2 linked regions of the Caldimonas thermodepolymerans genome follow. The protein of the gene in region 2 interacts with the protein of the main gene of each other region in a pairwise test. Links are inferred from orthologs where the notes say so. Each region holds a gene or a part of one and is shown on either strand. Other genes may lie near its edges.

What was found.
Region 1: the proteins of IS481_RS04170 (region 2) and IS481_RS02020 interact in binary tests that used the Escherichia coli proteins (3 or more experiments, as listed by UniProt). The link is inferred for Caldimonas thermodepolymerans from one-to-one orthologs.

The regions. Positions count from the first base shown.
Region 1 is NZ_CP064338.1:408,779-413,120, forward strand. The notes cover bases 1,401-4,342. They hold IS481_RS02020 (glutamate-5-semialdehyde dehydrogenase), read left to right. Parts: upstream 1,401-2,202; coding sequence 2,203-3,483; downstream 3,484-4,342. Other genes in these bases: IS481_RS02015 (energy transducer TonB), read right to left, coding at 1,401-1,809; queC (7-cyano-7-deazaguanine synthase QueC), read left to right, coding at 3,506-4,216; IS481_RS02030 (LemA family protein), read left to right, coding at 4,313-4,342. Outside these bases: IS481_RS02005 (ExbD/TolR family protein), read right to left, coding at 1-397; IS481_RS02010 (MotA/TolQ/ExbB proton channel family protein), read right to left, coding at 413-1,159; more of IS481_RS02015, read right to left, coding at 1,180-1,400. UniProt on the Escherichia coli protein: Catalyzes the NADPH-dependent reduction of L-glutamate 5-phosphate into L-glutamate 5-semialdehyde and phosphate. The product spontaneously undergoes cyclization to form 1-pyrroline-5-carboxylate.
Region 2 is NZ_CP064338.1:843,539-849,327, reverse strand. What follows is about bases 1,582-4,570. They hold IS481_RS04170 (sulfate/molybdate ABC transporter ATP-binding protein), read right to left. Parts: upstream 3,598-4,570; coding sequence 2,566-3,597; downstream 1,582-2,565. Other genes in these bases: cysT (sulfate ABC transporter permease subunit CysT), read right to left, coding at 4,498-4,570; cysW (sulfate ABC transporter permease subunit CysW), read right to left, coding at 3,594-4,496; IS481_RS04175 (DUF72 domain-containing protein), read left to right, coding at 1,749-2,555; IS481_RS04180 (CysB family HTH-type transcriptional regulator), read left to right, coding at 1,582-1,702. In the rest of the region: IS481_RS04185 (peroxiredoxin), read left to right, coding at 114-761; more of IS481_RS04180, read left to right, coding at 758-1,581; more of cysT, read right to left, coding at 4,571-5,331; IS481_RS04155 (sulfate ABC transporter substrate-binding protein), read right to left, coding at 5,351-5,789. UniProt on the Escherichia coli protein: Part of the ABC transporter complex CysAWTP involved in sulfate/thiosulfate import. Responsible for energy coupling to the transport system.

The DNA of each region.
Region 1 (4,342 bases), 430 kb from region 2 along the record:
GGAAGCCGATCCTGGTCAGCCCGGCCTTGGAGGCGTCGGCCAGCGTCTCGGCGACGAAGCGGTAGGCCACGTCCTGGTCGGCCTTGAGGTGCACCTCGGGCTGCACCGGCTTGGCGCCCTCGGCCGCGAAGCGGCGCACGGCCTCCTCGCGGGTGACGGGTTCGCCGTTCCAGTAGCGGATGCCGGCCGCGTCGATCGCGAACTCCACCTTCTCGGGCTGCGGCGGGTTCACCTGCGTGGTGGCCTTGGGCAGCTCGAGCTTGACCGCATGGGTCAGCAGCGGCGCGGTGACGATGAAGATCACCAGCAGGACCAGCATCACGTCGATCAGCGGGACCATGTTGATCTCCGCCATCGGCGCGCCGGACGACTTGTTGTCGAAGCTTGCGAAAGCCATGGTGGCGGGTCCTCGTCAGGCGGCGGCCGGCTGGTCGTTGCCGCGCGGGGCGGCCTTGCCGGTCGTGTTCAGCGGACGCACGTTCTCGCCGCCTTGCAGCGACTGGCCGAGCGACAGGAAGGTGAACAGCTCGAACGCGAAGGCGTCGAGCTTGGCGGTCAGCACGCGGTTGCTGCGGGTCAGCCAGTTGTAGCCCATCACCGCGGGGATCGCCACCGCCAGGCCGATGCCGGTCATGATCAGCGCTTCACCCACGGGGCCGGCCACCTTGTCCAGCGTGCCGGCGCCGCTCATGCCGATCGCCACCAGCGCGTGGTAGACGCCCCAGACCGTGCCGAACAGGCCGACGAACGGCGCGGTGGCGCCGATCGTCGCCAGCACCGTCAGGCCGTTTTCCAGGCGGGTCGTTTCCTCGTCCAGCACCTTCTTGATGGTGCGGGTCAGGAAGTCCTGCATGCTGCCGGCTTCCTCCAGCTTGGCCGCGCCGTACTTGGCGTGGTGGTCGCGTGCGTGCATCGCGTGCGCGGTCAGGTGCGAGAAGGGGTCGCGCACGCCGTGCGTGGCGATCTCGTTGCGCACGGCGTCGAGCGAGCTGGCGTTCCAGAAGAACGACAGGAACTGCTCGCTGCGCTTCTTGCGCACGTATTGGGTGATGCCCTTCATCACGATCAGGTACCACGAGATGGCCGACATCAGCACCAGGATGACGAGCAGCGCCTTGCCGACGACGTCGGACTGCGCGATGAAGTGGGCGAAGCCCATCGTTTCGTTCGGGTTCACGTTCAGTTCTCCAGGGCAAATCGGATGGGGGTCTGCACCCACACGGCCAGCGGCTGGCCGTCTTCCATGTAGGGCTTGAAGCGGGCCGAGCGCATGGCCGACACCGCGGCGTCGTCCAGGCGCTGGAAGCCGGACGACTTGTGGATTTCGATCCGGGCGGGTCGGCCCTGCGGGTCGATCAGCACGCGCAGCGTCACCATCCCTTCCTCGCGCAGCCGGCGCGACGTCAGCGGATAGACGATGGCCGGCGCCTTCTGGTACTGCACCTCGCTGGCCAGCACGGTCTTGGGCGGCGCAGGCGGGGGCGGCGGGGCCGGCTCTGCCGCGGGGGCCGCGACCACCGGTTCGGTCGCCTCGGCCGGGGCGGGTGGCTCGGGTGGCGGCGCTTCCACTTCGAACGGGGCCGGAGCCGGCTCGGGCGGCGGCGGTGCGGCCACCACCGGCGCGGGCTTCTTCGGGGTCTCCTTCCGGGGCGCCGGGGCGGGCGGCGGCGGCACGGGAGCCGGCGGCGGCGGGACCGGCGCCGGCTCGATGAGGTCGACGAACAGGGGGATCGAGGCCCCGATGGCCTGGCGCACGGGTGCCAGCTGCAGCAGGGCCCATCCGGCGGCGATGTGGGCGGCGACGATCACGCCGGCCGCCGCGGCCCGCGCTGCCGGGGGCAGTTCGCTGCCGGTCGACGCGTCTCGCCGGCGCGAAGGGCCTCCGGCACCGGGCGGCGGCGGGGACGTCAGGCTTGCTGGCATATCAGGGTTGGCGGGATGGATAAATGAGAACGATTCTTATTATAGACGTTCCTGCCTCGCCCCGGACGCCGCGTGCCCTGGCGGAGCGCAGGAGCGTGGTGTGTCAGTGTGGCCACCACGGCGGGCCGTCGCCCCGGCACCCGTTCCAACACCTTGATGCCGACGCGACGACCGGCGCGTCGGCCCGTCATGGAGGGGGGTGGCAGGGCGCGTCGACATCCCGCCTCCGCGGTGACCCCGCGCCGGCGGTGGCGCGCGCACTTTGCGACAATCCGCCGCATGACTGCCACCGACATCCAGGCCTACATGGCCCAGGTGGGTGCTGCGGCGCGTGCCGCGGCGACCCGCATGGCCGCGGCCTCCACTGCTGCGAAGAACGACGCCCTGCTGCGCCTGGCGGCGCTGATCCGCGACCACGCGCAGGCGCTGCAGGACGAGAACGCCAAGGACATCGCCGCCGCCGAGCGCAACGGCCTGGCCGCGCCGATGGTCGACCGCCTGCGCATCACGCCCAAGGTGGTCGAGCAGATGGCGCAGAACTGCGAACAGGTCGCCGCGCTGCCGGACCCGGTCGGCGAGATGACCAACCTGCGCCGCCGCCCGACCGGCATCACGGTCGGCCAGATGCGCGTGCCGCTGGGCGTGTTCGGGATGATCTACGAGAGCCGCCCGAACGTGACCATCGAGGCCTCGGCGCTGGGCATCAAGAGCGGCAACGCCTGCGTGCTGCGCGGCGGCTCCGAGGCCATCCATTCCAACCTCGCGCTGGCGCGCCTGGTGCAGCAGGCCCTGGCGGCCGCCGGCCTGCCGGCCGAGGGCGTGCAGCTGGTCGAGACCACCGACCGCGAGGCGGTGGGCCGGCTGATCGCGATGCCCGAGTACGTGGACGTCATCATCCCGCGCGGCGGCAAGTCGCTGATCGAGCGCATCAGCCGCGAGGCCACGGTGCCGGTGATCAAGCACCTGGACGGCAACTGCCACGTCTATGTCGACGCCGAGGTCGACCTGGAGCTGGCGGTCACCGTCACCGACAATGCCAAGACGCAGAAGTACAGCCCCTGCAACGCGGCCGAGTCGCTGCTGGTGCACCGTGCGGTCGCGCCCGCCTTCCTGCCGCGCATCGGCGCGGTGTTCGCGGCCAAGGGCGTGGAGATGCGCTGCGATGCCGGCGCCAAGGCGCTGCTGCAGGGCGTGGCCGGTGCGAAGCTCGCCGATGCCACCGAGCAGGACTGGTACGAGGAATACCTCGCGCCCGTCATCAGCATCAAGCTGGTCGACAGCCTGGACGAAGCCATCGCCCACATCAACCGTTACGGCTCGCACCACACCGACGCGATCCTGACCACCAACCACCCGAACGCGATGCGCTTCCTGCGCGAGGTGGATTCGTCCAGCGTCATGGTGAACGCCTCGACGCGCTTTGCCGACGGCTTCGAGTACGGCCTGGGCGCCGAGATCGGCATCTCGACCGACAAGTTCCACGCACGCGGGCCGGTGGGCCTGGAAGGCCTGACCTCGCTGAAGTTCGTCGTGCTGGGCCAGGGCGAAGTGCGCCGCTGACCCCGCGCCAGGACGCATCGGGATGGTTGCTTCCGAAGACCCGCGCGCCGCGCTCGTCCTGTTCTCGGGCGGGCAGGACTCCACCGTGTGCCTGGCCTGGGCGCTGCAGCGATACGCGCGCGTCGAGACCATCGGCTTCGACTACGGCCAGCGCCACCGCGTCGAGCTGGAGTGCCGCCCGCGCGTGCTGCAGGCGATGCGCCGGCTTGACCCGGCGTGGGACCGCAAGCTCGGCGACGACCACCTGCTCGACGTCGGGCTGCTGGGGCAGATCTCCGACACGGCGCTGACCTCCGAGCGCGCGATCGAGATGGCCGACAGCGGCCTGCCCAACACCTTCGTGCCCGGGCGCAACCTGCTGTTCCTGACGCTGGCCGCCACCGTGGCGTACCGGCGCGGCGCGCAGGTGCTGGTCGGCGGCATGTGCGAGACCGACTATTCCGGCTACCCGGACTGCCGCGACAACACGCTCAAGGCGCTGCAGGTCGCGCTCAGCCTCGGCATGGACCAGCCGCTGGTGATCGAGACGCCGCTGATGTGGCTGGACAAGGCGCAGACCTGGACGCTCGCCGAGCAGCTGGGCGGCCAGGCACTGGTCGATCTGGTGGCCGAGCACACCCACACCTGCTACCTTGGCGAGCGCAGCCAGCGCCACGCGTGGGGCTACGGCTGCGGCCGGTGCCCGGCCTGCGAGCTGCGCCGGCGCGGCCACGAGGCCTATCTCTCCCGCTGATTTGCGGAATTTTTGCGCCCCCGCGGCGTGTGGACCGCGCGCCGCCTGTCGTAGAGTCGCGGTCACGACCCGTCGCGTGCACGAGAAGGAGGGCTCATGGACACCACGCAGATCGTCACCCTGGCC
Region 2 (5,789 bases):
CGGGCGCCTTCTTTATGCACTCAGCGCTGTAAGAAACAACTTTTTATTCGTTGTTTTTATGGAAGACCGCTCGCATCATGGCCACTCCCCTACTTGCGTCGAAAGGAAGTGCCATGGCCAGTCTGCGTCTGGGCGACATCGCCCCCGATTTCGAGCAGGACTCGACGGAAGGCCGGATCCGTTTCCATGAGTGGCTGGGCGACAGCTGGGGCGTGCTGTTTTCCCACCCCGCGGACTTCACCCCGGTGTGCACCACCGAGCTGGGCCTGACCGCCAAGCTGAAGGACGAGTTCACCAAGCGCAACGTCAAGGCGATCGCACTGTCGGTGGACCCGGTCGACTCGCACCACAAGTGGATCGAGGACATCAACCGCACCCAAGGCTGCACGGTCAACTTCCCGATCATCGCCGACGCGGACCGCAAGGTGGCCACGCTCTACGACATGATCCACCCGAACGCCAACGCCACGCTGACCGTGCGTTCGCTGTTCGTGATCGACCCGCAGAAGAAGGTGCGCCTGATCATCACCTACCCTGCCAGCACCGGCCGCAACTTCGACGAGATCCTGCGCGTGATCGACTCGCTGCAGCTGACCGACCACCACAGCGTGGCCACGCCGGGCAACTGGAAGCCGGGCGACGACGTGGTGATCGTGCCGTCGCTGCAGGACCCCGAGGTGATCAAGCAGAAGTTCCCGCAGGGCTACAAGGCGGTCACGCCATACCTGCGCCTGACGCCGCAACCGAACAAGCCGCAATGAACTTCCAGCAGCTGCGCTCGGTGCGCGAGACCGCGCGCCGTGGCTTCAACCTGACCGAAGTCGCCAACGTGCTGCACACCTCGCAGCCGGGCGTCAGTCGCCAGATCCGCGAGCTGGAGGACGAGCTCGGCATCGAGCTGTTCGTCCGCGCCGGCAAGCGGCTCACCGGCCTGACCCCGCCTGGCGCGCAGGTGCTGCCCATCATCGAGCGCATGCTGCTGGACGCCGAGAACCTCAAGCGCGCCGGCGAGGACTACGCACAGCAGTCGCGCGGCAAGCTGTCGATCGCGACCACCCACTCGCAGGCGCGCTACGCGCTGCCGCCGGCGGTCAGCGAGTTCCGCCGCCAGTTCCCCGAGGTGACGCTCAACCTGCACCAGGGCTCGCCCAAGCAGGTCGCCGAGATGCTGCTGACCGGCGAGGCCGACATCGGCATCGCGACCGAGGCGCTGTCGCGCTACGACGACCTGATCGCCCTGCCCTGCTACCGCTGGACCCACTGCGTGCTGGTCCCGCCCGGGCACGAGCTGCTCGACGGCCGGCCGCTGACCCTGGAGCGCATCGCCCAGCACCCCGTCATCACCTACGACGAGGGCTACACCGGCCGCGCGCACATCGATGACGCGTTCAACCGCGCCGGCATCAAGCCCGACATCGTGCTGACGGCGATGGACGCCGACGTGATCAAGACCTATGTCGAGCTCGGCATGGGCCTGGGCATCGTCGCCTCGATCGCCTACGACGAGGAGCGCGACCGCCACCTGCGCGCGCTCGATGCGCGCCACCTGTTCGCGGTCAACATGACGCGGCTGGCGATCCGGCGCGGCACCTACCTGCGCACCTACGTCTACGCCTTCATCGAGTGCTTCGCCCCGCCGCTGACGCGCGCCGTGGTCGACCGCGCACTGGCAGCCGACCCGGGTACCAGCTTCGAGATCTGAGGCATTGCCTGTTGGCGTAGAGTCTGCCCGACCGGGGAGACCACGCATGGGCAGGCAACGCACGGGCGCCATCCGCGTCGGCATCGGTGGCTGGGCGTACGAACCCTGGCGGGAGACCTTCTATCCGCCGGGGCTGCCGCAACGGCTCGCACTGCACCACGCCAGCCGCCAGCTGACCGCCATCGAGATCAACAGCACCTTCTACCGTGCGCCCGCACCGGGGACGTACCGGAAGTGGCGCGCCGACACGCCGGAGGGCTTCGTGTTCTCCGTCAAGGCACCGCGCCACGTGACCCACCGCAAGCAGCTGGCGGAGGCGGGCGAAGCCGCCCGGCGCTTCATCGACGGCGCGCTGCACTTGGAGGACCGGCTCGGCCCGCTGCTGTGGCAGCTGCCGCCGACCCGGACCTTCAATGCCGGCGTGCTCGGCCCCTTCCTCGACGCGCTGCCGGCCGAAGCCGGCGGGCGGCCGCTGCGGCACGTGCTGGAGGTGCGGCACGAGAGTTTCCTGTGCGAGGCCTACGTCGCACTGGCGCGTGCCCACGGCGTGGCAACCGTCTGCACCGATTCCCCGAGGTACCCGAACCTGGCCGACATCACCGGCCCCTTCGTCTACGCGCGCCTGATGAACGCGCGCCCGGACCTGGCATCCGGCTATCCGGACGAGGCACTCGACCGCTGGGCCGACCGGGCCCGGGCCTGGAGCGCGGGCGCCCGCCCCGAAGGGCTGCCTTGCGTGAGCGCGACGCCGGCGCCCGTGCAGGCGCGCGACGTCTACGTCTTCTTCATCGACGGCGCGAAGGAACGCGCGCCGGCCGCGGCGCGCGGGCTGATCGAACGCCTGGTGCGCTGAGCGACGGCGCTCAGTGCTGCGACTGGTGGAAGCGCGTCACGCGGCGCGCCCGCAGGTGCACCTGGGCGCCGGGGCGCAGCTGCAGCCGCTCGCGCAGTGCGCTGAACTCGGCACGCGGCAGTTCCACGTCGACATAGCCGCCGTCGTCCAGGCGCTTGAACTCGATGCGGGTGTTGGGGCCCACGGTCAGCGTCTGCGACAGGGTCACGGCGAGGCTGCCCTCCTCGGGCCGCTCGACGATCTCCAGCTCGTGCGGGCGCACGTAGGTCACCTCGCCGTCGGCCGCGCCCGGCGCATGGCCCAGACGGCCGTGGAACAGGTTCACGTCGCCGAGGAACTGCAGCACGAAGGGCGAGGCCGGATGGTCGTAGACCTCGTCCGGGCTGCCTTCCTGCTCGATGCGGCCCTGGTTCATCACCACGATGCGGTCGGCGACTTCCATCGCCTCGTCCTGGTCGTGGGTGACGAACACGCTGGTGACGTGCATCTCGTCGTGCAGGCGGCGCAGCCAGCGGCGCAGCTCCTTGCGCACCTTGGCGTCCAGCGCGCCGAACGGTTCGTCCAGCAGCAGCACCTGCGGCTCCACCGCCAGCGCGCGGGCCAGCGCGATGCGCTGGCGCTGGCCGCCGGAGAGCTGGTGCGGGTAGCGGTCGGCGATCCAGTCCAGCTGCACCAGCTTGAGCAGCTCGTTGACCTTGGCGCGGATCTCGCGCTCGGACGGGCGCGTCGCCTTGGGGCGCACGCGCAGGCCGAAGGCCACGTTCTCGAAGATCGTCATGTGGCCGAACAGCGCGTAGTGCTGGAACACGAAGCCGACCTGGCGCTCGCGCACGTCGGCAAAGGTGGCGTCCTTGCCGTGGAACAGCACGCTGCCGCTGTCGGGGACTTCCAGGCCGGCGATGATGCGCAGCAGCGAGGTCTTGCCCGAGCCCGAAGGACCCAACAGGGCCACCAGCTCGCCCGACGGGATGTCGAGGTTGATGTTGTCGCAGACGACCGTCTGGCCGAAACGCTTGTTGAGGTTGCGGACTTCGATGCTCATGCGCTTTCTCCTGCGAGCTGGATGTCGCGCTTCATGCGCTGCTCGACGATGAATTTCAGGACCAGGGTCACCAGGGCCAGGCCGGCGAGCAGCGACGCCACGGCGAAGGCGGCCGCGAACTGGTACTCGTTGTAGAGGATCTCGATGTGCAGCGGCATGGTGTTGGTCTCGCCGCGGATGTGGCCCGAGACCACCGACACCGCGCCGAACTCGCCCATCGCGCGCGCGTTGCACAGGATCACGCCGTACAGCAGCGCCCACTTCACGTTGGGCAGCGTCACGCGCCAGAAGATCTGCCAGCCCGAGGCGCCCAGCACGCGGGCGGCCTCCTCCTGCTCCTGGCCCTGTGCCTGCATCAGCGGGATCAGCTCGCGGGCGATGAACGGGAAGGTGACGAACACGGTGGCCAGCACGATGCCCGGCACCGCGAAGATGATCTTCAGGTCGTGGTCACGCAGCCATTCACCGAACCAGCCCTGCAGGCCGAACACCAGCACGTAGATCAGGCCGGCGATCACCGGACTGACGGAGAACGGCAGGTCGATCAGCGTCAGCAGCAGGTTCTTGCCGCGGAAGTCGAACTTCGCGATCGCCCAGGCCGCGGCGATGCCGAACACCAGGTTCAGCGGCACCGAGATGCCGGCGGCCAGCAGCGTCAGCTTGATCGCCGAGACCGCGTCGTCGTCGGTGATCGCCGCGAGGTACACGTCGACGCCCTTCTTGAAGGCCTCGACGAACACCGTGACCAGCGGCACGAACAGGAACAGCGTGAGGAACAGCAGCGCCACGCCGATCAGCGTCCACTGCACCCAGCGCGCTTCCTGCGTCGCCGAGCGCGCGTCGGGCGGCGGCACGGCCGCGTCGGTGCGGGAATTCAAAGGCAAGGTCGCGGAACTCATCTCATTTGCCCTGGCGCTTGCGGGTCCAGGCCTGCAGGAGGTTGATGCACAGCAGCATCACGAAGGACATCACCAGCATGACCACCGCGATGGCCGTGGCACCGGCGTAGTCGTACTGCTCCAGCTTGGTGATGATCAACAGCGGCGTGATCTCCGAGACCATCGGCATGTTGCCCGCGATGAAGATCACCGAGCCGTACTCGCCGAGCGCGCGGGCGAAGGCCAGCGCGAAGCCGGTCAGCAGCGCCGGCATCAGGATCGGCAGGATCACGCGGCTGAAGGTCTGCCAGCGCGAAGCACCCAGCGTCGCGGCCGCTTCCTCGAGTTCCTTGTGCAGGTCCTCGAGCACCGGCTGCACGGTGCGCACGACGAACGGCAGGCCGATGAAGGTCAGCGCGACGAACACGCCCAGCGGCGTGAAGCTGACCTTGAACGGCAGCCACTGGCCGATCCAGCCGTTGTGCGCGTAGATGGCCGTCAGCGCGATGCCGGCCACCGCGGTCGGCAGCGCGAACGGCAGGTCGACCAGTGCGTCGACCAAGCGCCGCCCGGGAAACGAGTAGCGCACCAGCACCCAGGCCACCAGCAGGCCGAACACCGCGTTGATCAGGGCCGCGCCGAACGAGGCGCCGAAGGTGAGCCGGTACGAGGCCACCACGCGCGGCGAGCTGACCGCTTCCCAGAACTGCGGCCAGGTCAGCGTGAACGACTTCAGGAACGCCGCCGACAGCGGGATCAGCACGATCAGGCTGATGTACAGCAGCGTGAACCCGAGGGCAATGTCGAAGCCCGGCAGCACGCTGTGCCGCCGCAGCAGGGTGCGCGAGAGGATCATGGACGACGCCTGTCGGGGTTCAGCGCTTGGCCGCGGAGAGGATCTGGTCGTAGACGCCGCCGTCGTCGAAGTGCTCCTTCTGGGCGCGCGTCCAGCCACCGAACACCTCGTCGACCGTGAAGAAGTTGATCTTCGGGAAGACGCTGGCGTACTTGGCCAGGACCTTCTCGGAACGCGGGCGCAGGTGGTGCTTGGCGGCGATCTCCTGGCCTTCGTCGGACCACAGGTACTTCAGGTAGGCCTCGGCCTGGCGGCGCGTGCCCTTCTTGTCGACGACCTTGTCGACCACGGTCACCGGGTTCTCGGCCAGGATGCTCCAGGACGGGTAGACCACGTCGAACTTGTCGCCGAACTCGCGGATGATCAGCGGCACCTCGCTTTCGAAGGTGGCCAGCGCGTCGCCGATGTCGCGCTGCGCGAAGGTGGTGGTCGCCGCGCGACCGCCGCCGTCGAACACC